3 regions of the Clostridioides sp. LIBA-2809 genome follow, and region 2 is predicted to be linked to each of the others. Evidence: riboswitches for the same ligand, from Rfam matches in the RefSeq annotation. Region 2 holds a riboswitch; each other region holds the start of a gene.

Region 1 (8,509 bases), 190 kb from region 2:
TAGTAACCATGTCTCTTATTATTGCACCTGGCTCAATTCTTGCATGTTCACTTAAAGTATTTTTTAGAGGAATAGCAGAATTTCTTCTATCGTATTCTACATGAGTATCTATTATATCTTTACCATGTTTATCTAATACTTCCATTATATCTTCATAGTCACCTATAAATATATAAGAACCATTGCATCCAAATACTTTAAATTTATCAGTTGATTGGAAATGTAAAGAGTTAGTATTTACATATACCTTAACAGGTGTTTTCTTTTTAACTTCTTTTATATATCTTGCTATTTCATAAGCATCGTTTAAATTTACCATTTGTTAATTCTCCTTGTATTTCATTATATTTCTTTTATTATATACTTATTTATCAATTTTAGTATATACTTACTTTTCATTATTTACATTTTATTTTACAGATTTTTTATTATATAAGCATAGTATCAAATAAATTTATCTATTGTATATATTTGAGTTATACTGTGTATTCTCATTATATTATTGTTATTATCCTAACATGCTGTCCATATTATAAAATCCTGGTTTTTGTTTAACTAAATATTTAGCAGCAGCTATAGAACCACTTGCAAAGATACCACGAGATTGTGCTTGATGGCTTATTGTAAGTACTTCATTATCTCCAGCAAATAGAGCATCATGTTCACCAACAATGTTTCCACCTCTTACAGCATGAATACCAACTTCGTTTGGTTGTCTTTTCGCACTACGACCATATCTACCATAATTATTTTCAACGTTTGGTAAAACATCTTTTATAGCGTTAGCAATCATAACAGCTGTGCCACTTGGGGCATCTACTTTTCTGTTGTGATGTTTTTCTATTATTTCTATATCAAATCCTTCTAATAATTTAGCTGCATCTTTAACCAATTTTACTAATACATTTACACCAAGAGACATATTATATGATTGGAATACAGGAATAACTTTAGCCGCTTCATGTATTTTGTTCATTTCTTCATCATTATATCCAGTAGTAGCGATTACTAAAGGTGTCTTAGTTTTTAAAACATAAGATAAGATATTATCTAAATTAGAGTGATGAGAAAAATCTATAACTACGTCAACTTTTTCAACTATAGTGCTCATATCTTCATAGATTTTAAGGTCACCTTCACAGCTATCCATACCTCTAGCTGCAACACAAACTAATTCTAATTCACTATCTTCTCTTATAGTATCGGCTAAAATCTTACCCATTTTTCCATCATAACCAGTTGCTATAACTTTTAACATAATTTCCTCCTATGATTAAGGGCTAACTTTTGACCAAACTTATTTTTTACCATGCATCAATTTTTACTATGCATTAACTTTTAGTCCAAAGTTAACTAATTCTTTCTTTAATACTTCTAAATTTGCTGGGTCCATTTCTGCTAGAGGTAATCTTAAATCTCCAACATTGAATCCTAATAAATTCATTGCAGTCTTAACTGGTATAGGATTTACTTCTATAAATAAAGCTGCGATTAGAGCATCCATACCAAGTTGTAATTTTCTAGAACCTTCTATATCGCCTTCAAAGAATTTGGCTACTAAATCGTGAGTTTCTTGAGGGCAAACATTAGCAAGTACTGATATAACTCCTTGACCTCCTAAAGACAATAAAGGAAGTATAGTATCATCGTTACCAGAGTAGATAGCAAAGTCATCTGGTACTAAGCTAGCTATTTCTGCAACCTGTCCTAGGTCTCCACTAGCTTCTTTTACAGCAACTATATTATCTATTTTAGCAAGTTCAACTATAAGGCTAGGGCTTATATTTACACAAGTTCTTCCAGGGACATTGTAAAGTATAATTGGAAGTTTGACACTGTTAGCTATTGTTTCAAAATGACGTTTAAGTCCAGACTTATTAGCTTTATTGTAATAAGGAGTTATGATTAATAGAGCATCTACTCCTAATTTTTCAGCTTCTTGGCTTAGATTAACTGAGTGCATAGTATCATTAGAACCACTTCCAGCTATAACAGGAACTCTTTTATTAACTTTTTCTACAACATACTTAATAGTAGCAAGTTGTTCTTCATCAGTCATAGTATTAGCTTCACCAGTAGTACCACAAGATACTATAGCATCAGTACCATTAGCTATTTGGTATTCAACCAATTCGCCTAATTTGTCAAAATCAACTTTGTTATCCTTTGTAAATGGTGTAACTAGAGCAACAGCAGAACCTTTAAATATCATATAAAATCAATCCCCTCTTTTTTATTTTTGTGTTTTATATTACAGTTACTTCTAATGCTTGTTTTTGTGTTATTATTAATATTTTACAAAATTATATATTTATACAATTTTGCATATTATACTAAATCGTATGATAAAGCCATTTCAGCTATTTGAATTGCATTAGTTGCAGCACCTTTTCTTATATTATCAGCAACAACCCAAAGATTTACACCATTATCAACACTAAAGTCTCTTCTTATTCTTCCAACAAATACTTCATCTCTATTGTCAAATTCTACAGCAGTTGGATATTCATTCTTAGCAGGATTATCAACTACTACAACACCTGGAGCTTCTTCAAGTGTTTTTACCAAATCTTCTAACTCAAATGGATTGTTAAATTCAACATTTATAGATTCACTGTGACCATTTCTTACTGGAACCCTTACAGTAGTTGCAGTTATTTTTAAGTCATAGTTATCAAGTATTTTCATAGTTTCATTTACCATTTTCATTTCTTCCTTAGTATATCCATTTTCAGTAAATGAATCTATATGAGGAAGACAATTGTAAGAGATTTGATGAGGGTAGAATCCAGTAGGATTACCATTCATTCCTTGCTCTAAATCCTCAACTCCTTTAACACCAGAACCAGATACAGCTTGGTAAGTAGAGTATACTACTCTCTTAATTTTGTACTTATCATCAAGTGCTTTAAGAGGAACCATAGCTTGTATAGTAGAGCAGTTAGGATTAGCTATTATGCCTTTGTGTTCTTTTATTGCCTCTGGATTTACCTCAGGAACTACTAAAGGTACATCTGGGTCCATTCTCCAGTGACTAGAGTTATCTACTACTAAGATTCCATTTGATGCTGCTATTGGAGCATACTTTTCACTAATACTTCCTCCAGCAGAGAATAATGCTATTTGTATACCTCTATCAGTAAATGAAGTTTCCTTCAATTCTTCTACTATATATTCTTTACCACCAAATACTACTTTAGAACCAGCTGATTTAGAAGATGAGAATAAAAATAGATTTTCTATTGGAAAATTTCTTTCTTCTAATACTTTTAAAAATGTTCTACCTACCATTCCAGTAGCACCAACTATCGCTACATTTACTTTTTTCATATAAATTCACCCCAATTTTAAATTATTAAAACATTATTTTATTTGATTTTAGTTATACAAGTAAGATATGTTAATATTTTTATATATCCAAAAACTTTAATATTATATTAACAACTTTAATTATATACAAAAAACGTACAAAGGTATACTTTGTACGTCTAATTTATCACTCAAAGTAAACCCTGTAGCTCATCACTCATAATATAAGTGACAGTATTACACATGTTATGTGTAATCCCAGAAAATATAATTGCAAGAAATATTTTCTTCGGCTGTAAATCCTTTTTCCAATCATTAACGCCTGCCAGCTACTATTGGATACTCTTAGTTACAGCTACCTCTACCCTAGGTTAATAGGATATTAAAATTTGATTATTCTAATAATAATACATATTTAAGAAAAAATCAACTTATTTATATAAATATTGCTAAAATTTAAATCCAAAATTTGTCATTTCTTGTTTTAATACATTTAGATTAGTTTCTTCCATTTCAGCTAGAGGAAGTCTTAAATCTCCAACATTAAAACCTAAAATATTCATGGCAGTTTTAACTGGCACTGGATTTACTTCTATAAATAAGGCAGCAATTAAAGCATCCATATCAAGTTGTAATTTTTTTGAGCCTTCAATATCACCTTCAAAGAATTTAGTTACTAAATCATGTGTTTCTTTAGGACATATGTTAGCAAGTACAGAGATAACACCACTTCCACCTAATGATAATAGTGGTAAGATAGTATCATCGTTACCGGAGTATATAGCAAAGTCTTTAGGTACTAATTTAGCTATTTCTGCAACTTGAGCTAAATCTCCACTAGCTTCTTTTACAGCAACTATATTATCTATCTTAGCAAGTTCAGCCACAACAGATGGCTTTATATTTACTTTAGTTCTTCCAGGTACATTATATAAAATAATTGGTAACTTAACGCTATTTGCTATTGTTTCAAAGTGAAGTTTAAGACCTTTTTCATTAGTCTTATTATAGTAAGGAGTTATTATTAAAAGACCATCCACTCCTAATTTTTCAGCTTCTTGACTCATATGAACAGACAACATAGTATTGTTTGAACCAGTACCTGCTATAACAGGTATTCTTTTGTTAACTTTTTCAACTGTATATTTTATTACAGCAAAAATTTCAGATTCACTCATAGTAGTTGCCTCACCTGTTGTTCCACAAACAACTAGTGCATCTGTGTCATTCTCAATGTGGTATTCGATTAATTCACCTAATTTTTCAAAGTTGACATTATTATCCTCTGTAAATGGGGTAACTAAAGCAACAGCAGAACCTTTAAATAACATATAATCAAATCTCCTTTTTTATCTAAATTTAATTTTTTAAGTACAATAATAATTATAGTACAAATTAATTAATTTTAATAGGTATAGTTAATATCTTAACTGTTTAAATAAGATATTTATATTATATTAATATTACAAAAATTTGAAATAAATGTTTTATTCTCAAAATATGCATATTAATTTAATAAAATATACCAAAATGGAAATAAAAAATAAATTTTATGCGAATTTAATAACTAATAATTAATATATTTAGGTTATAATAAATATGTGCGTAAAATCTAATAATAAGTAATAATACGGAAAATTTAGGAGGAATAATATGGATACTTTAAAGGAACTTTTTAAAATAGGAAGTGGGCCTTCAAGTTCTCATACTATGGGGCCACAAAGAGCAGCAGAAAGATTTAAAAATGAAAACCCAGATGCAGAAAGTTTTAGAGCAATATTATATGGTAGTTTGGCAGCTACAGGAAAAGGTCACTTAACTGACTATATAATTGAAAAAACTATAGCACCTAAAAAAGTTGAAATTGTTTGGGAAGAAGATATTATAAAAGATTTTCACCCAAATGGAATGAAGTTTGAAGCTTTAGATAAAGAAGGAAATGTAACAGCTGAATGGACTGTATACTCTGTAGGTGGAGGAACTATAGCAGAAGAAGGTCAGAGAAATAGCAAAAGTAACAGTATATATCACCTAGATACTATGGATGAAATAGTAAAATGGTGTAAGGAAAATAATAAGACTTTAGTAGATTTTGTGTTGGAATGTGAACCAAAAGACATAAAAGATTATATAACAACTATAAAAGATGCTATGAGAAAATCTATTGATGATGGACTAAGCACAGATGAGATAATACCAGGTAAACTATTATTAAAAAGAAGAGCAAGTACATTTTATAATGCATACCAAAAAGATAAGAATTTCTCAACGCTTGTATACGCATATGCACTGGCAGCGTCAGAGCAAAATGCTTCTGGTAATATAATAGTTACAGCACCAACTTGTGGTTCTGCTGGTGTAATTCCAGGAATATTCTTTGCAATGCAAGATTTTTATAAGTATGATGACGAAAAAATAATCGAAGCTCTACTTGTAGCTGGGATAATAGGAAATATAATAAAGACTAATGCATCAATATCTGGAGCAGAGGTAGGGTGTCAAGGTGAGGTTGGTGCAGCTTGTTCTATGGCAGCAGCGGCAGTAGCATACTTAAAAGGTGGTACTATAGACCACATTGAATATGCTGCAGAAATAGCACTTGAACATCATCTAGGAATGACTTGTGACCCTGTATATGGATACGTTCAAATTCCATGTATAGAAAGAAATGCAATGGCAGCTCAAAGAGCTTACGATGCAGCTAATTATGCATTATTAACTGATGGCTCACATTCTGTCTCCTTAGACCAAGTTGTTGAAACAATGAAAGAAACTGGTATAGACATGATGGATAAGTATAAAGAAACTGCTAAGGGTGGACTTGCTAAACATTTCTTCTCTTGCTAAAAAATAAAATTTTTAACTAATAATTCCCCTGTTTTGATTTATGAAACAGGGGAATTATTATTAATGGTGAATTATTTAATAATGCAAAATATTTTTATATTAAATTTAATTTTTTACTTTTAATTAGTATAGTTTGTTATATAATATTTTAATTATGAGAGATATAGAAATATTTTTTAATAAATTAGAATTTGGAGGAGATTACATGAGAGAGGCATCATATTTACAAGAGCAACTTTATAAACATAGAAAGGCATTAAACCCAATCGCAGAAATTGGAAGAAAAGAATATAAGACTTCAAAGTACATAAGAGATTATCTTGACAAATTGGGAATTAAATATGAAGTTTATTTAGAAACAGGTATAGTAGGTATAATAGAAGGTAAAAGACCTAAAAAAGATATAGCTTTTAGAGCTGATATAGATGGGCTTCATAGCGAAGAGGGTGTAAAACATTTATGTGGTCATGATGGACATGCTACTATATTACTTGGGTTAATTGAGTATTTAAATGACAATAAAGAAGAGCTAAATGATAATATAGTATTCATATTCCAACCAGCAGAAGAAGGGCCAGGGGGAGCAAAAGCTTTAATAAATGAAGGTGTGCTTAGAAAATATAATGTTGATGAAATATATGGGCTTCATATATATCCAGAGTTACCTGAAGGTTATGTTGGTACAAGAGAAGGATACTTTATGGCTCAAATAGGAGATATTGATATAGAAATAGTGTCTAAAAGTGGGCACGGTGCTATGCCACAAAATGGGATTGATGGGATAGTAATAGCTTCAAACTTTATAAGTTCACTTCAAACTATAGTATCAAGAAATATAAGCCCAATAGACAATGCAGTGTTGACTATTGGTAGAATTGAAGGTGGGGCTAGAAGAAATATAATAGCTGAGAACATAAAGATGGAAGGTACTATGAGATGTTTCAGCCCAGAAGTGTATGAGAAAATGAAACTTAGAGTTAGAGAACTTGCTAGAGGGTTTGAAGTAGCTTATAACTGTAAGGTTAATATAAATATCATAGACGATTATATTGCTGTTAAAAATGACAAGGATTTATATCAAGAATTTGTATCAGCTGTTGGAAATGATACTGTTGTGGAATTGGAGCCACTTATGATATCAGAAGATTTTTCTTACTATCAAAAAGAAGTTCCAGGTTTATTTTTTATGTTAGGTTCAAAAAATGAGGAAAAAGGATTTGTAAATGGTCTTCATAATATAAACTTTAATTTTGATGAAAAGATATGTGTAAATGCACTGAATGTTTATGCAAAATTATTGAAATATAAAGAAGCTATAAATTAAGAAGTAATTTATAAATATTAAAAAGTAGAGATACTTAAATTTAAAAAGATGTGAATTGATAAATACCCCTTACATATTTGTATAAATTTCTTTTAATTGACAAAAATACAAATAAGAAGGGGTGATTTTTTTGAAAGAAAATATGCAAAGAGAAAAGAAGATAACTAATGGCAAGAATACTAAAATATTGACAAATGATGATATAATGAAATATGAGATAGCCTCAGAACTAGGTCTTATGGACAAAGTTGGAGAACGTGGATGGGCAGGTCTTACAGCTAAGGAAGCTGGAAGAATCGGAGGTATGCTTACATCACGCAAAAAGAGGCTGAAAAAGATTGTGGAGGGGCAGAATAAAAAGGATGAGTCAATATAGCGATTTTGCGTTTGTATACGATGAACTTATGAATGAAGTTGATTATGAAGGCTGGGTTAAATATATAGAAGATATAATAGATGGTGAAGGTGTAAAAGTAAAAAATATATTGGAATTGGCATGTGGTACAGGTAATCTTACAATTCCATTAACTAAAAAAGATTATGATATAGCTGGCATTGATATATCTGATGAGATGCTTAGTGTAGCAAGAGAAAAAGCAGAAAAAGAAGGCGTAGAATTGGTTTTACTTCAACAAGATATATCAGAACTAGATTTTGAAATATCTGATTTAGATTGTGTGCTTTGTGCTTGTGATGGATTCAACTATATAACCTATGATGATGATTTGGAAAATGTATTTTCAAAGACATATGAATTATTAAAAAAAGATGGAATATTTATATTTGATATAAGCTCATTTTATAAATTAGCCAATATATTAGGAAATAATATGTACGGTGAAAATAGAGAAGATATAGCCTATATGTGGCAAAATTACTTTGATGATGAAGAAAATCTAATTGAAATGGAGCTTACATTTTTTATTAAAGATGAATATGGAAAGTTTGAAAGATTTGAAGAAGTACATCAACAAAGGGCGTATACTGAAGATGAAATAGTTGATATGCTTAAAGAATCTGGGTTTAAAT
Region 2 (8,509 bases):
ATACATGTATTTACAATATATATTGTTAAAACTATTAATACAAAATAAAAAAGCTATTACACTAAAAGTCTAAATTTCTACGTGATAGCTTTTTTTTCATAATAGCTTTCTTCTTTAATTAATATATCTTATTTTTATTACTTATTTCATAGTTATTGTACACTAGTTATAAGATTAAATATTTGTATTGTTGTGGCAGTCATATTATCAATGGCAGTTTCTTTATCCATTGCTTCTTCTATTGTCATAGCCCTATTTACTATAGAAAAATAAGCATCTATCCCCTCTTCATTACACTTAACTGCATCTTCTGTTGTCGCTCCAGCTAAACCTATTACTTTTGCACCATATTTTTTAGCTAATTTTGCAACTCCTATTGGTGCCTTTCCCATAGCAGTTTGATTATCCAATCTACCTTCTCCCGTTATAACAAAATCTACACCTTTTAATTCTTCCTCTAATTTAATCTCTTCTAATATTATTTTTATTCCAGATTCTAACTTTGAATTTAAAAATGCTAAAAACGCAAAACCCAGCCCTCCTGCTGCTCCTACCCCTTCCACATTTGCTATATCTTTGTCTAAGTCATTTTTGACTACATTAGCAAAGTTTCTAAGCCCATTATCTAACTCTTCAATTATTTCTGCTGTTGCACCTTTTTGAGAGCCATATATATGTACAGCTCCATTTTTCCCAAACAGTGGATTGTTTACATCACAAGCTATTTTAAAATTACATTCATCTAGTACTTTTAATCTATTATCTATTTTTATATGTCTTATTTCATTTAAAACTTTTCCACCTAATCCTACTAGTTTGTTATTTTCATCATAAAACTCAAATCCTAAGGCTTGAAGCATACCTACTCCAGCATCATTGGTGGCACTTCCTCCTAAACCTACTATAAAGTTTCTACATCCCTTATTTATTGCTTCCTTTATTATTTCTCCAACACCATAAGTTGTAGTGTATAAAGGATTTCTAAGTTCAATTGGAACCAATGTCAGTCCTGATGCTTGAGCTATTTCTATTATTGCTGTATTTGTCTCTTTTAATAATCCATATGTTGCATTTACTTTTTTAACTATTGGACCAGTAACTTCTATGATTTCTTTTTCACCATTCATTCCTTGAACTAAAGCATCTACTGTTCCTTCTCCACCATCTGCAAGTGGTAATATCTTTACTTCTGCATCTTTTTTAACTTTTAATATTCCTTTTTTTATTGCATTCGCTGCCTCTATTGAAGATAAGCTTCCTTTCAAGGAATCTATAGAGATTAATATTTTCATATTTATCTACTCCTTATTTTATTATAAGAATAATTTCATTTTTATTTTATACCCTACATCTTTCTTTGTATATAACATATACTATTTATCTTATTTTTATTTTGTAAAAATACAAATATATATTAAATAGATTTTCGTTTGTAGAACTATTTACGTAATTATTATCATACATGTTTCTCTTTATACACCCAAATTGGTTATAGCAAGCCTTCACTTCCATCATATAAAAAAGGTATTACCAATTTTTAGGTAATACCTCTTTGTTTTATTTTCAATTTAAATTAATTTAAGTGATTTTTCTTAATCTCATCAAGTAGCCCATCTTCCAGATAAATCTCCAATGCACAGCCCACCATTGCCTTTACTGATTTATGAAGTTTATCATAAGCTTCCTCAGAATTTGCATAATTTAGAAACTCTTTTTCATGAACATATACCATTGGATTTATATCTAAAGCTATTTCTGTATACATAGTAGGACAAACTTGACTTACATTACCTATATCTGTAGAACCTACTGGCCCATCTTTCCCTTCTAGTATATCTGTTATACCTGCTTCGATTAAATTGTTTTTTGTTATCCTTTGAAGTACTTTATTGTTTATTATATTGTCAAAAGAATTTTCAAAATATCTATAAGAAAGTTTAGCTCCTGTCATTAACTCTGCTCCTTTTGCACAGTTTATAACTTTTTTAGTTACTTCATCTAAATAACTTCTTTCAGCAGCTCTTACAAAAAACTTACAAGCTGCTTTTTCTGGAACTATATTTGGGGCTTCTCCTCCATTTGAAACTATACCATGTATTCTAACATCTGATTTTACATGTTGTCTTAAAGCGTTTATTCCAGCAAAAGTAAGTTGCACTGCATCCAATGCATTAACTCCCATATGAGGATGACTAGCTGCATGTGCTGATACCCCTTCAAAACTAAACTCTAATGAATCTATTGCCAAAGCCTTGCAGTTTATATTATTGAACGCTTCTATATGCATCTGATAGCTTACATCAACATCGTCAAAAGCTCCTGCTTTAACTAAGTCACATTTTCCTCCTGTTGTTTCTTCAGCTGGTGTCCCTATTAATACAATTTTTCCTTTAAAATGTTCTTTTAACTTACTTAATACTATACAGGCTCCTAGTGTAGATGCCGCAATCCAGTTGTGTCCACAAGCATGACCTGGCTCTTTATCTTCTCCATATCCAGGAAGTGCATCATACTCAGCTAAAAATGCTATAGTAGGACCATCACTATCTCCTAATTCTGCTCTAAAAGCAGTATCCATATTGCAGTACGGATAAGTTGTATCAAATCCATATTCCTTCATTTTCTCTACTAAGTACTTTGATGATATATATTCTTCTTCGCCTAGTTCTGGGTTATTGAATATAAAATCACATACTTCTTCAATTTCTTTTCCAAGTTCATCCTCTATCTCATAAGCTCTTTTCTTTACACTCTCTATCATAACTTACCTCCTATTAGAATCCTAGATATAATCCTATTGTCAAGAATACCATTACAAGAATTGTTAATACTACCATTAGAGGAACTACGAATCTAACCCACTTTGACCAAGGAATATTAGCTACTGCTAGTGCTCCCATTAAAACACCTGATGTAGGTGTTATTAGGTTAGTTACACCTATACCAAATTGATAAGCTGTAACTATCATTTGTCTAGATACATCAACTAAGTCTCCAAGTGGTGCAAGTACAGGTATTGTAAGTGATGCAAGTCCTGATGCTGATGGTATTAAAAATGCTATTAAACCTTCTATCAAGAAAGTTAAATTTATAAATATAGTTTTTGGTAGTCCATTTAATAAATTTGCTGCAGAATTTAAAATTGTATCTATTATAAATCCATTTTCTGCTATTATTACGATTCCACGTGCAAATGCTATACATAACCCAGCTGTCATTAAATCTCCTGCTCCACTTATAAATGAATTAACTATTTCATCTTGTTTAAGCCCTGACGCTATTCCTGATATTATACCTATTGCTGTAAATATCATTGCAATCTCAGTTATATACCATCCTAACCTTAAAACTCCAAATATCATAATTGCCATACCTATTACGAAAATTGCTATTACCATGGCTTCTCTTTTTGTAAATTCTTTTATGTTTGTATCAGTATTAGTCATTGATTCTTGATTTAGTGATATATCGTGTACTAAAGACTTTTTAGGGTCTTTTTTAACTCTATTGGCATACATCATAACAAATCCTATGGATATAGCCATATATATTATAAACATAACAACTCTAAACTCTATTCCAGAACCTGGTGTTATTTGTGACAATGCCTGTGCTATTCCTACAGAGAAAGGATTAGTAGTTGCCGCTCCAAATCCAGCTGTTGCTCCTATAAACACTGTTGCCACCGCAGTTAATGAATCATATCCCATGCTGGTCATAAGTGGAATAAATATCATATAAAAAGGTAATGTTTCTTCACTCATTCCAAAAGTTGTACCACCAAGACCAAACAAAATCATTGATATAGGTATTATTAAAAATTGAAACTTCTTCATTTTATTTACAGTGTGTGCTATAATGGCTTCTATTGCACCTGTTTTGTTAACTATTCCAAAAGCTCCTCCAACTATCAAAACAAATCCAACTACTTCAGCTGCATCTATAAATCCCTTTATAGGAGCTGAAAATACATCAGTAACACCTTGTGGATTTGATGGTGCTTTTTCATAAGTTCCAGCTACAACAACTGACCTTCCATCTATATCTACCCTTTCAAAATTTCCACTTGGTACTATCCAAGTAAGAACTGCCATTACCACTATTAATAAGAATATTATAGTAAGTGTCTGTGGCATACTAAACCTCTTCTTTTTTAAACTGCTCATTTGTAATCTCCCCACTTTTTAAATTAAAATATTTTATTATTGCATCCCTTTTCTATCCTATTTTGCATAGATGTAAAAAAGCTCAACATGGATACATGTTGAGCTAAATGTGCTAAATACAACATACCTACATCTTCCCTTTATCTTATCTAAGATAGCTCTCCATCAAAATTCGGGCTGATTTTGATGACAGTACTGTACTTATTAAATACAGTCCCAGCACTAGCTTTGGACACTAGCACTTCGGCACTTACTCCTTTTATATTGCTTCATTGGTTTCCGACCTCTTCAATATTAATCTTAGTAAATGCAACCTCTACCTCAATCTTTTTATTAGATGAGGTAATGCTTATTAAATTTTATTTATTGTAAATAATTGTAGCATAATATGTCGAGATTGTAAATATTTTCAATATAATAATACTTACATTTAATGACATTGACAAGTTTAATTTATACTATTCCAGTATATAATTATAACTTTAGTTTTATGTTTAAAAATATATTTATCTTCTCTTTTTTCTATATTATCTATATATTTATCTACCACTTCACCAAAATTAATCTTTTTATTTAATTCAGTTTCCATTTTAAGATGTATATCTTCTATGCTATCAAATTCAATTTCATTTTCTACATCAATAAACTTTGTGTCTGCACATATATTCAAAGAATGTAGTATATTTGGAATATATATATAATCTGGGCAGGTTCTATCTTTCTCCCCTAAATCAATATACAAGTCATTGAATAATGGCTTTTGAATAGTCCTTACTATAATTACTTTTTCTTTAGCCAACTTATTCATTTTATTCAAGGCATCTTTAATATTCCAAATTCTATAAAGTGAATTCACAGATAAAATGTAGTCACTGCACTCAATATTGACATCTTCCCACTTACCTTGTACTGTGTTTATATTAGTTATATTATGTTCCCTAATCTTTTGTCCAAGTACATCAAGCATATCCCTTGAAAAATCATTAGCAGTTACGACCTTGCATTTTTTAGAAAGTGGTATAGTAAATTTACCTGTACCTGCACCAATTTCTATAAGATTTTTTCCTTCATCTATTAATTTATCAATAAAATCAAATACTTCTTTTGAATAATCATAAAGTGTTGGATTATCATCATACTTATGAGATAATTTTTTTAAAAATAGTCTTTCCACCTCATCATCAAATGCTCTTTCCTTTGCATATCCTTCTTTATTTTCAATATACTCATGCAATTTTTTTTCGAAATCTATATCTTTATAATACATGATTAATCTTCCTTTCTAAAAATGTTAAGGTTGAGATTTATCATTTTCCATAATCAAAGTAAACCACTTTTACTAAATTAATGCTATATTAATTAAGTGCTTAACTAAATAATTGATTACTCTGCTCTAAAAATTAATAAAATTCTCAATAAGCTCTTTAGTGTAAGTATGCTTTGCACTTTTATATAATTCTTTGGAACCTATAATTTCAACTATCTTACCATTTAACATAACTGCAATTTCATCACTAAATTCCTTTACTAAGTCTATATCATGAGATATAAATAAATAGGTTATATTAAATTGTTTTTGAGCTTTTTTCAGAACTTGTACAACTTGAGCTTGTACAGATACATCTAACATTGATGTAGGCTCATCCAATATTATAAATTTAGGCTTTAATAAAAGGACTCTGGCTAAAGCAACTCTTTGTATTTGTCCTCCACTGACTTGATATGGGTATCTAGTTAAGATTTCCTCGCTAATTCCAACAAAACTTAAGTATTCCTTTATATATTCTGTTGATTTATTCTTCTCATAGATTTTATGAATCTTTAATGGTTCTACAAGGCTATCATATATAGTTTTCTTAGGACTTAGAGCTGAATCTGGATGTTGAAATATTACTTGCATCTCTTTTCTTAAATTCCTCATCTGAGAAAAATTATAATTACTTATATTTCTACCATTAAAATAAATTTTACCTCCATCAGATTTAACAAGTCTTAAAATAATCCTTGATAAAGTTGATTTTCCACATCCACTTTCTCCTACAAGACCCAAGGTTTTTCCTTCTTCTATTTCAAATGATACATCATCTACTGCCTTAACTATTTTCTTATTAATTATTCCGCTCCTAAATTCCTTATAAAGATTACAAACTTTTATCATAAATAAAACACCTCACCTTTGAGCCATTTACATCAAATAGCACTGGCTCATAATCAGAACATGATTTTTTTGCAACTTTACATCTTTGAAAAAATCTACATTCTTTTGGTAAGTTTATTAGACTTGGTGCTATCCCATCAATAGGCATTAATTTTTTATTTGGCTGTGAATCAATTAGACCTTTTGTATAAGGATGTAAAGGGGTATTAAATACACTATCTTTAGAACCCCTTTCTATGATTTTCCCTGCATACATAACCATAACTTCATCACAAAGTTTTTTGGCTAACATTAAATCATGAGTTATAAGTATCATGCTAACACCCATATTACTTCTTAAATCACAAAATACCTCGTATACTTGTTTTCTTATTATTGCATCTAGCCCTTTAGTTGGTTCATCTGCAATTATCCAGTTTGGGTTTAGTGCTGTCCCTATAGCTGCCAATACTCTTTGGCTCATTCCTCCACTTAGTTGGAAACCATAAGAATTGTAAATTAAATCAGTATTTGAAAATGAAAATTTTCTTAATATATCTAAGCTCTTACTCTTACATGAGCTCTTTTTTTCTTTTGCATGATAATAGAAAAGTTCATTAATATGACTTCCTATCTTTAATATAGGATTGAAAGAACTCGATGGATTTTGTGGTATTAATGCTATCTTTTTTCCTCTAATTTCTCTGAGTTCTTTTTCCTTAAGTTTTAATAAATCTTTGTCTTCATATAAAATGCTACCTGAGACAATTGAATTATTGGATACAAGGTTTAAAATTCCCAATCCTAGTACTGATTTTCCACTACCAGTTTCTCCAATAATTCCTGTAATTTTACCACTTTGAAAAGTTACAGATACTTCGTCTACAGCTCTCACTTTTCCTTCTTTAGTATTAAAATAAATTTTTAAATCTTTTATATTTATATCTCTGCTCATATTTTTGATTCCTTCTAAAGATATTGACTTAAAGAGTTGATTTTTTCATCAAACATATCCCTTAGCGCATCACCAACTAAATTTATACTACAACACAATAATAATATGCTAAAGCCTGGTGCCAGCAACAAATTAGGATAACTTCTAAAATGTGTTTTAGCATCATTTATCATAACTCCCCAATCTGCCTGTGGAGGTTGTATCCCTAATCCTAAAAAACTTAGCGATGCCATAGAAAGTACACTCTTCCCTATTCTTATTGTAAATAGTACTATAAATGGAGCAAATATGTTTGGAATTATATAATGAAAAATTATATGAAGATGGCTGGCACCTAATGCTCTTGCACCTTCAACATATTTTTCCTCTTTTACCTTTAGTACCTCTCCTCTAACTACTCTTGAAAACCCAGCCCAAGAAGTAAATACTATTGCTATTAATAAACTTTTTATTCCTGGACCAAGAACTCCAGCAAGAGCAATCATAAAGCTAAGACTTGGAAGACCTTGAAATATATTTACAATCGACTGAATTATCATATCTACTATACCACCACAATACCCTGCTACTATACCTACAAAACTTCCAAATATCATTGTTAATAAGGTTGCTACAAATGCTAAAGATATAGACACTCTAGCTCCATACAATATCCTACTTAAAATATCCCTTCCTAGAGTATCAGTCCCAAGTATATGCTCTCTAGATATTCCCATTAACCTATCAGCCATTTGCACCTTATTAGGGTCATATGGAGCTAATTTAGGTGCAAAAAAAGCAACAAGTATCATAATTATTAACACTAAAAAAGCTACTTTATGTATAAATAACATTCCTTTAAATTTCTCCATATCATTTACCTCCTATCCTTATTTTAGGATTAAGAAATAGATAACATATATCCACAACTAAACTAAATAATACAAATATAATTCCTGTAAATAGTACGTATCCCTGTACAACTGGATAGTCTCTACTCATTATCCCTTGTATTACATAGCTTCCCATACCTGGAATACTAAAAATAACCTCAACTACTGTAGAACCTCCTAAAATTGCACCAAAATAGTTTCCTAAAACGGTTACAATAGGCATTAAAGAATTTAAAAAAGCATATTTAAAAGTAATTATCCTATTTGGCAATCCTTTAGATTTTGCTACTGTTATATAGTTTTGTCCCATACTTTCTATTAAAGTTGCTCTATTTAACCTAGCTACAGTTCCTATTGTACCAGCTGCTAAAACAAATCC
Region 3 (8,509 bases), 1.4 Mb from region 2:
CCATTTATCTCCTGTATTGTGATGTGTTGAATGAGATATTCTATATATAATTGGATCTCTAAGGTTTATATTTGGAGAAGACATATCTATTTTAGCTCTTAATGTTTTTTCACCATCTTTAAATTCACCATTTTTCATTTTTTCAAATAAATCAAGGTTTTCTTCAATAGTCCTATTTCTATAAGGACTTTCTTTTCCAGGTTCAGTTAAAGTACCACGATATTCTCTCATTTCTTCTTGTGTCAAGTCACATACATAAGCCTTACCTTTTTTTATTAATATTAAAGCTCTTTTGTACATTTCATCAAAGTAGTTAGATGCAAAATTTAACTCGTTCCAATCAAATCCCAACCACTTAACATCTTCTTTTATAGATTCTACATATTCAACATCTTCTTTTAATGGATTTGTATCATCAAATCTTAAATTAGCTTTTCCGTTAAATTCCTTAGCTAATCCAAAATTAAGACATATACTTTTTGCATGACCAATATGTAAATATCCATTTGGCTCAGGTGGAAAACGAGTTATTATACTGTCATGTTTTCCTGTTTCTAGGTCATTTATAATAATATTTTTTATAAAGTTAGATGAGTTCGTTTCATTTGACATATTTTATACCTCCTATTTAATTTGCTTATAATACAGTACACTACACTGTATTGCATAATATTAATTTTAATCCAAGATTAGAAAAAAATAAAGGTGTAATTAAGAGTATTATGCAAAATATTAACTTTTATACTAAATTTATGTTTTTTACAGTTTATTTACAAAAAATGAGATTTGTTGAATTAATCCTCAAAAGACTGTATTATAATATGTATATTGTTAAGAATATTATGTGAAGTTAGTTATCTAAATTTATTTTAAATCTGTTGACAGATTTGTAAAGGAGACGATTATGGGAAAGGTTGCAAAAATTTTATTGAGTTTGCTTGTTATTGCTTTAGTGTTTATAGGTATTGTTGTATACATCTTGACACCAAAAGAGAGATATGATGTTAGTTCACAAAATAATGAAATTATAGATGAAGAATACTTGTCAAAAGGTTCATATATAAATTCCATGGAGGTAGTAAAAAATCCACTTAGAATGGTTGGAAAAGTGTCTGTTTCAGAGGATGAGTTTAGAAATTTAATATATACATTAATGCAAAAGCATGGGATTAAAGAGCTTGAAAATAATTTTGTTGAAATGAAAGATGGAAAAATAAAAGTAGCAGGACCATATAAGGTACTTGGATTAATAAATAGCCAATATGAGCTTGAGTTAAGACCTACTTTAAAAGGAGAAAATCTAATTGTGAGTCTTGAAAATGTGAAACTTGGTAGATTCAAGATAAGTGATAAGATGTTAGAAAAAATATTAAGTAACTATAATAAAAAAGTTCCATTTGAAGTTAATGGAAATAAGATTACTTTAGAAAAAAGTTATCTTTATCCAGTGACTCTTAAAAATATATCTATAAAAAAAGGAAATATTGACTTAGATATGGAAGTAGAAATAGATTTGAAATCACAAATAAATGGGGCATTAGGGTATTTGAAAGATTCTGGAAAGGCTCAAGATATACTAAATCATTTAATTAATTTAAAGAAAACAGCTGTTGGTTAAAAATATAGAAAACTTATATTTATATTTTTATTATATTTTATATAATATTGAAGTACTTTAAAATCAAAATTTGTAAAATAACATTTATTATGTTAGAATATTTTATGATATTAAGTTATAAGTATGTAATATTATTTAGTTACTAGATTGGGGGGAAATGATGAATAAAGTCTATATTGTAACAACATATACAGGAACTTTATTATCTTACTTAATAAGGAATATAAGTAAAAAACTGTATACACATGTGTCAATATCACTAAATGAAAATTTAAAGCCAATGTATTCTTTTGGGAGATTAAATCCAAGAAATCCGTTTATTGGTGGATTTGTTGAAGAAAATATAAATCAAGGATTATATGCTATAAGAAAAAATACTGTGTGTAGAGTATATTCATTAGAAGTAGATAATTTACAATATGAAAGTCTATTTAGAAATATAAAATTAATTAGTGATTATAGAGAAGATTACTATTATGATATAATGGCACTGATATATTTGCCAATGAATATTTATAGACAATCTGAATATAAATATGTATGTTCAAACTTTGTTGCTGATATGTTAGAAAAAAGTGAGATAGACATTTTAAATAAACAAGCATTTGAAGTAACTCCAAATGATTTTTATAATTTATCTGGTCTAACCTTGGAATATGAAGGTTTATTATCAGAATATAATTCTAGACAACATTCTTATGTATCAAAAATTGCAAACATCTAAAAATTTATTTTAGAGTTTATCATATAAAAACTATTGCTAGATAATTAGGCTGAAGATAGTAGTTTAACTTCGAGAGGATTAAGAATTCGTAAATCTTAGTTAAAACACTTTCTTCAGTTTTTAAGTTTCTGTGATTATTTGCATTTTTATAGTATTTTTGGGGTATATAGATTAGATATAATTAAATAAAATAGATATATAAATGTATAAAGATATCTTAACATATAAATAAATATGATAAATATTTATTTTTTGTAAATATATGGATATAATAGTAATAATAACATTTTGTAGAGAGGAGTATTAAATGAAACGATATCTTAAAACATATGGAGTTGCACTAATAATTGTAGTAATTTATGCATTTATTAAATTACCTGTACTTAGATTAGATTTCACATCTTTATTTTCAGTAGGAATAATTTTCTTTGTTGTGGCAGGAATATTGGATATGATGTTGGATAGAAATGAAAGAACATCTAAACTTGCCAAATATAATTTTTCAATAGCAATAGCTTTACTTGTGTATATTGTAGTTGTACCTTTTATAGCCTCTACACCTGTGTTTCATGCAAAGGCATATAAAGAACTATTAGGAAAAGTGACTGAAAGTAAATTTACTGATGATATTAGTCCTGTTAGTGTAAATGACATTCGTCTTGTAGATGAAGATATGGCCATGAAATTGGGTGATAAAAAGCTTGGAGAAGTTCCAGCTATAGGTAGTGTGTCAAAATTAGGAAAATTCCATATACAAAATGTGGATGGAGAGTTGTACTGGGTAGCACCTCTTGTTCATAGAGACATAATTAAATGGGTGACATCTTTAAGTGGTACAAGTGGTTATGTAAAAGTATCCGCAAGTAATCCTCAAGATGTTCAATTAGTTCAAGAAATAGATGGAAAGCCAATAAAGATAGTATACCAACCAGAAGCTTACTTACATCAAGATTTACAAAGACATTTATATATACATGGTATTGTAAATGTCGGTATGACAGATTTTACCCTTGAAATAAATGATGAAGGGAAGCCTTATTGGGTTGTAAGTTTATATGAGCATAAAATTGGTTATGGAGGAGCAAATGCTACAGGAATAGCCACTGTTGACGCAGAAACTGGAAAAATAAATGTTTATAATGTTAAGAATACACCTAAATGGGTAGATAGAATCCAGCCACAAGAATTTATAACAGACCAGATTAAAGACTGGGGTGTTTATGTTAATGGATTTTTAAATTCTGTTATATCAGAAAAAGGAGTATTAGTACCAACAGAAGGAACATCACTAGTTTATGGAAATGATAATAGGTCTTATTGGTATACAGGTATAACATCTTCTGGTGGAGATGAATCTACAATTGGATTTATGTTAGTTGACTCTAGAACAAAAGAAGCTAGATTATATAAACAACCAGGAGCTACTGAGACAGCTGCGATGAAATCAGCTGAGGGTAATGTTCAAGAAAAAAATTATGAAGCAACATTCCCTGTAATGTATAATATATTAGGTCAGCCAACATATGTATCATCATTAAAAGATAAGGCTGGTCTTGTAAAAAGAGTTGCATTTGTATCTGTTGAAGATTATAATGTGCTTGGTATAGGTGAAGATAAAAACGAAGCATTAAGAAACTATAAAGATTCATTAGAGTCTAAGGGAAATGATTTAAAACTTGATAATGACTTAAAAGACGAAGTCATAGAAGGTACAGTAACGAGAATAAGCCCAGATGTACGAGGCGGAAATACTAATTATTATGTAACTTTAGATTCAAATAAAGAAATAATATTCAAGGCCACTTCAAAAGTGTCTAGTGAATTGCCATTGACTCAAGTTGGAGATAAAGTTAAAATATCGTATTCAAAAGAAGCATCTGGTGTAATTGAAATGTCAGAATTTGATAACCTAAATATTGCAAACTTTGAAGACAAAAAAGCAAAAGAGGGAACAGGAACTGACGAAAATACAAACTCTCAAGATTCTGGAAATCAAGAGAATGTATAGTTTAACTTAAAAAGTCTGAAAATAGTATTTAATATGTTAATAGCTAGTTTTTATAAAATTTATTTTTATAAAAACTAGCTATTTTATTTCAATTCTTTGTAAATTTAATGTCATAAAATTAATATAATATTAGTACAACTTTGCAAATAATACTTCAAGGAGAATGTACTATGACAAATATGGAAAAAGAGATATTGCTTTTAATTAGCAGGGTTAGATGTGTTACAGAAGCTCAATTTAGAAAGATTTATGGAGACCAAAAGAGATATAATAAAAAAAACTTTAAAAAAACTTTGAGAAAAATGTGTAGTGAGTATACATTAAAAAAATATCCTTGTGATGTGGATTATTATAATTATAAAGACCTCTCATATGTATACTATTTAAATGGTAGTAAACTTTTTAAGGGAGATGATTTAATAAAGGCTCTAGTAGGGTCAGAATTAGTTGTTAGAATCAATACTGCAGGTTGTGATGTAAAAAGATTCTACCGAAATGTTAGTGTGGATGATATGAAATATGATTTATTTATTGAATATACAGACCAATTTGGTAATATAAAACAAGTTTTAGTAGATGTTGATTTAGATAATGAAATAGATATTTCTAAATATGAAAATCTTTCTAGAAAGATAGATAAATCTACAATTCCATTTTTTAAAGTGCCAAACGTTTTGGTAGTTACGCCAGATAATCTATCTGAATTAAATGACTTAGAGAGATACGATAATGAGTATAGCATAAATTTTATAGATTTAGGGTTAAATAAACTATTTAATTGTATATAAGCTAATTTTAAAAAAGAAGACTATGGATTTGCCACATTTTGTAAAATAATTGTTGCAATATTATATAGAATGTGATAAAACTATATTAATAAATTAATTAAAAAATAATGAGCCTAGGGTAGAGGTAGCTATATTCAATAGTATTCAATAAGAGCTGGTAAGTGTTGATGATTGATGAAAGGGTCTATAGCCGAAGAAAATTTGTTGACGGACGGATTTTCTGGACTTATGCATAATATGTATAAGGCTGTCACTTTTAAAGTGGTGAGCTACAAGGTTACTTGGTCTATGAGATTTACACGTCCAAAGTATACCTTTGGGCGTTTTTATTTATCAAAATTTAACTTGAGGGGGAAAAAGCATGAGTATAATTGTTCAAAAATATGGTGGAAGTTCAGTAGCAGATACTGATAAAATAAAATCAATTGCAGAAAATATAATAGAACGAAGAAAAGAAAATCCACAAATGGTGATAGTTGTATCTGCCATGGGTAAATCTACTGATGAATATATAAAATTGGCTAAAGAATTGAGTAATGAACCTAGTAAAAGAGAATTGGATGCATTGATGTCTACTGGAGAAATGATTTCAGCTTCTTTATTATCAATAGCATTAAATGCACTTGGATGTAAGGCTGTAAGTTATAATGCTTATCAATTAAATATAAAAACAAGTGGTCTTCATGGAAAGTCTCAAATTGATGATATAAATGTAAATAGAATTAAAAATAGTTTAGATGAAGGAAATGTCGTAATAGTAACTGGATTTCAAGGAATCAATGAAGATGGTGATGTAACTACTCTTGGAAGAGGTGGTTCAGATACATCTGCTGTAGCTCTTGCAGTCAAATTAAATGGAAAATGTGAGATATATACAGATGTTGATGGAATCTATTTTACAGACCCAAGAAAATATTCAAAAGCTAGTAAACTTGATGAGATTGAATATGAAGAAATGCTTGAATTAGCAAGTTTAGGGGCACAAGTAATGCACTCAAGAAGTATAGAACTTGCACAAAAATATGGTGTTGAAATTTATGTTGGACGTACATGTGGTACAGTAAAAGGAACATATATAAGAGGGGGAAAAGACATGAAATTAGAGGATAAAGTAATAACAGGATTAGCTACTAGTGATGATGATAGTTCTATAACAATAAAAGATTTTAAAGCAGAAAATATATCTAGTTTATTTGAAGATATAGCAACTATTGGAATAAGTGTAGATATGATAAGTCAAACTGCACCTATTTTAGATAAGATAAGTGTATCATTTACAGTTCCAAAAGAAGAACTAGGTGAATGTAAAAAGATAGTATCTAAATATACAGATGAAGAACATGTAGTAATTGATAATAATATCACTAAATTTTCTTTAGTAGGTCTTGGTATGAAAAATACTTCTGGAGTTGCTGCTAAAGTATTTAAGATATTTAATGAAAATGGTATAATGATAAAACTTATAACTACATCAGAAATTCGTATAACTTGTGCTATAAATTCTGATGATAAGCAAGTAGCTATAGAGAAAATAGCAGAAGTATTTAATATATAAAATTTGGGGAGGATATTATGAAACTTCATGGAACTATGACCGTAAATGATAATGAATTATATATTGGAGGAGTGAGTTGTTTAGAACTTAGTAAAAAATATCAAACTCCACTTTATGTATTTGATGAAGCTTTAGTAAGACAAAACTGTAGAGAATATGTAGAATATTTTAAAGCAAAAGATGGAAAAAATAAGGTTGCTTATGCAGGTAAGGCTTTTTTACCTCTTTACATGTGTAACCTTATAAATGAAGAACAAATGTGCCTAGATGTAGTTTCAGGAGGTGAATTATATACAGCTTATAAGTCAAACTTTCCTATGGAAAAAGTTTTCTTCCATGGAAATAATAAGACTAAAGAAGAAATAAATATGGGATTAGATTTAGGTGTAGGTAAATTTGTAGTAGATAATTTTTATGAATTAGACTTGATTGAAACACTATGTGAAGAAAAAGGTAAGACTCAAGAGATATATTTTAGAATAACACCTGGCATAGAAGCTCATACACATGATTATATAAAAACTGGTCAGATAGATTCTAAATTTGGATTTGCCTTAGTAAATGGAGATTTGTTTAGAGCTATAGAAAAATTAAGTGAATACAAAAATATCAAACTTGTGGGTCTTCATGCTCATATAGGTTCGCAAATATTTGATGTAGAGCCATACATAGATACAGTAGATATAATGATGAACTTGGTAAAAGAAATAAAAGAAAAATTCAATATACAATTAACAGAAATTGACTTAGGTGGAGGTGTAGGAGTTTATTATAGTAAAGAAGATAAGCCTAAAACTATAAAAGAATTCTGTGAGACTATAATTACTAAAGCAGAAAGTTCATGTAAAGAGCTTGGAATAGAAATGCCTATACTGGTAATAGAGCCAGGTAGATCAATAGTTGCAAATGCAGGAAGTACATTGTATACAGTAGGCTCAATAAAAGATATAAAAGATGTTAGAGTGTATGTAAGTGTGGATGGAGGTATGACAGACAATGTAAGACCTTCTCTGTATCAAGCTAGTTATGAATGTAGTATTGTAAATAAAATTAACCATGAGACTATGAATCATGTAACAATAGCTGGAAAATGTTGCGAGAGTGGAGATATATTGATTGGAGATATAGATATAATGGATATTAAAAGTGGAGACATACTTATAACAACATCAACAGGTGCATATGGATATTCAATGTCTTCGAATTATAATAAGATACCAAGAGCGGCGGTAGTCTCAGTATTTGATGGAAATGACAAGATAATATGTAAGAGACAAAGTTATGAAGACTTATTGTCTTTAGAAATATAGAATAAAAATTAAATATTAAAGTTTATTTTAAGTAGATTTGCTAAGGTGTATATAGCTCTAAATTAATTTTTAGTTTGTTGTAGTTATACATAGCATATCTACTTATTTTTCATTTTACTAACAAATTTCTTGTAATAAATATAAAATATTTTAAAAACTTCCTAATTATGATAAAATTTAAAGTATATAACAAGGAGGGGTTTAATGAGAGGAAGAGTAATTTTATTAATATCGATATTATCTATATTTCTTGTAGGATGTTCATTTAATAATAAAGATGAAATAAATTTAACTGAGCAAGGAAAAACATACTTAGAAAAACATGACTATAAAAAAGCTATGGAATCATTGTCCTCTGCATTAGAAGAAGACAATACTAATGAGAATGCAAGGGCTATGTACATGCAAGCTATGAGAATGTCAAATATGATTGAGTTTGAAGAAGTAAAAAATTACGAGGATGCAATTAAGGAACTTAAGCTTATAGAGAAAATAAAAAATGGTTC

The links. Region 2 has a riboswitch for lysine ahead of ACTG44_RS17115 (YfcC family protein). Riboswitches for the same ligand answer to the same signal wherever they lie in the genome.
Region 1: linked by a shared signal. The riboswitch ahead of ACTG44_RS17985 (aspartate-semialdehyde dehydrogenase) and the one ahead of ACTG44_RS17115 (YfcC family protein) in region 2 are both predicted to bind lysine.
Region 3: linked by a shared signal. The riboswitch ahead of ACTG44_RS10780 (aspartate kinase) and the one ahead of ACTG44_RS17115 (YfcC family protein) in region 2 are both predicted to bind lysine.

What each region holds. Positions count from the first base shown of each region.
Region 1 covers NZ_CP197004.1:3,803,977-3,812,485, reverse strand. Annotated here, with positions in the region: gene dapD (2,3,4,5-tetrahydropyridine-2,6-dicarboxylate N-acetyltransferase) at 1-319, opposite strand, end outside; gene dapB (4-hydroxy-tetrahydrodipicolinate reductase) at 509-1,258, opposite strand; gene dapA (4-hydroxy-tetrahydrodipicolinate synthase) at 1,325-2,212, opposite strand; gene ACTG44_RS17985 (aspartate-semialdehyde dehydrogenase) at 2,329-3,330, opposite strand; lysine riboswitch at 3,508-3,681, opposite strand; gene dapA (4-hydroxy-tetrahydrodipicolinate synthase) at 3,759-4,640, opposite strand; gene ACTG44_RS17975 (L-serine ammonia-lyase) at 4,963-6,156, shown strand; gene ACTG44_RS17970 (N-acetyldiaminopimelate deacetylase) at 6,362-7,480, shown strand; gene ACTG44_RS17965 (alpha/beta-type small acid-soluble spore protein) at 7,611-7,856, shown strand; gene ACTG44_RS17960 (class I SAM-dependent DNA methyltransferase) at 7,843-8,509, shown strand, end outside.
Region 2 covers NZ_CP197004.1:3,614,742-3,623,250, forward strand. Annotated here, with positions in the region: gene ACTG44_RS17105 (glycerate kinase family protein) at 153-1,292, opposite strand; gene ACTG44_RS17110 (M20 family metallopeptidase) at 1,574-2,761, opposite strand; gene ACTG44_RS17115 (YfcC family protein) at 2,775-4,166, opposite strand; lysine riboswitch at 4,314-4,493, opposite strand; gene ACTG44_RS17120 (class I SAM-dependent methyltransferase) at 4,615-5,433, opposite strand; gene ACTG44_RS17125 (ABC transporter ATP-binding protein) at 5,560-6,324, opposite strand; gene ACTG44_RS17130 (ABC transporter ATP-binding protein) at 6,308-7,258, opposite strand; gene ACTG44_RS17135 (ABC transporter permease) at 7,273-8,109, opposite strand; gene ACTG44_RS17140 (ABC transporter permease) at 8,111-8,509, opposite strand, start outside.
Region 3 covers NZ_CP197004.1:2,230,975-2,239,483, reverse strand. Annotated here, with positions in the region: gene ACTG44_RS10805 (glutamine--tRNA ligase/YqeY domain fusion protein) at 1-612, opposite strand, end outside; gene ACTG44_RS10800 (hypothetical protein) at 905-1,618, shown strand; gene ACTG44_RS10795 (hypothetical protein) at 1,779-2,342, shown strand; gene ACTG44_RS10790 (hypothetical protein) at 2,650-4,350, shown strand; gene ACTG44_RS10785 (hypothetical protein) at 4,521-5,138, shown strand; lysine riboswitch at 5,250-5,418, shown strand; gene ACTG44_RS10780 (aspartate kinase) at 5,500-6,693, shown strand; gene lysA (diaminopimelate decarboxylase) at 6,711-8,003, shown strand; gene ACTG44_RS10770 (hypothetical protein) at 8,208-8,509, shown strand, end outside.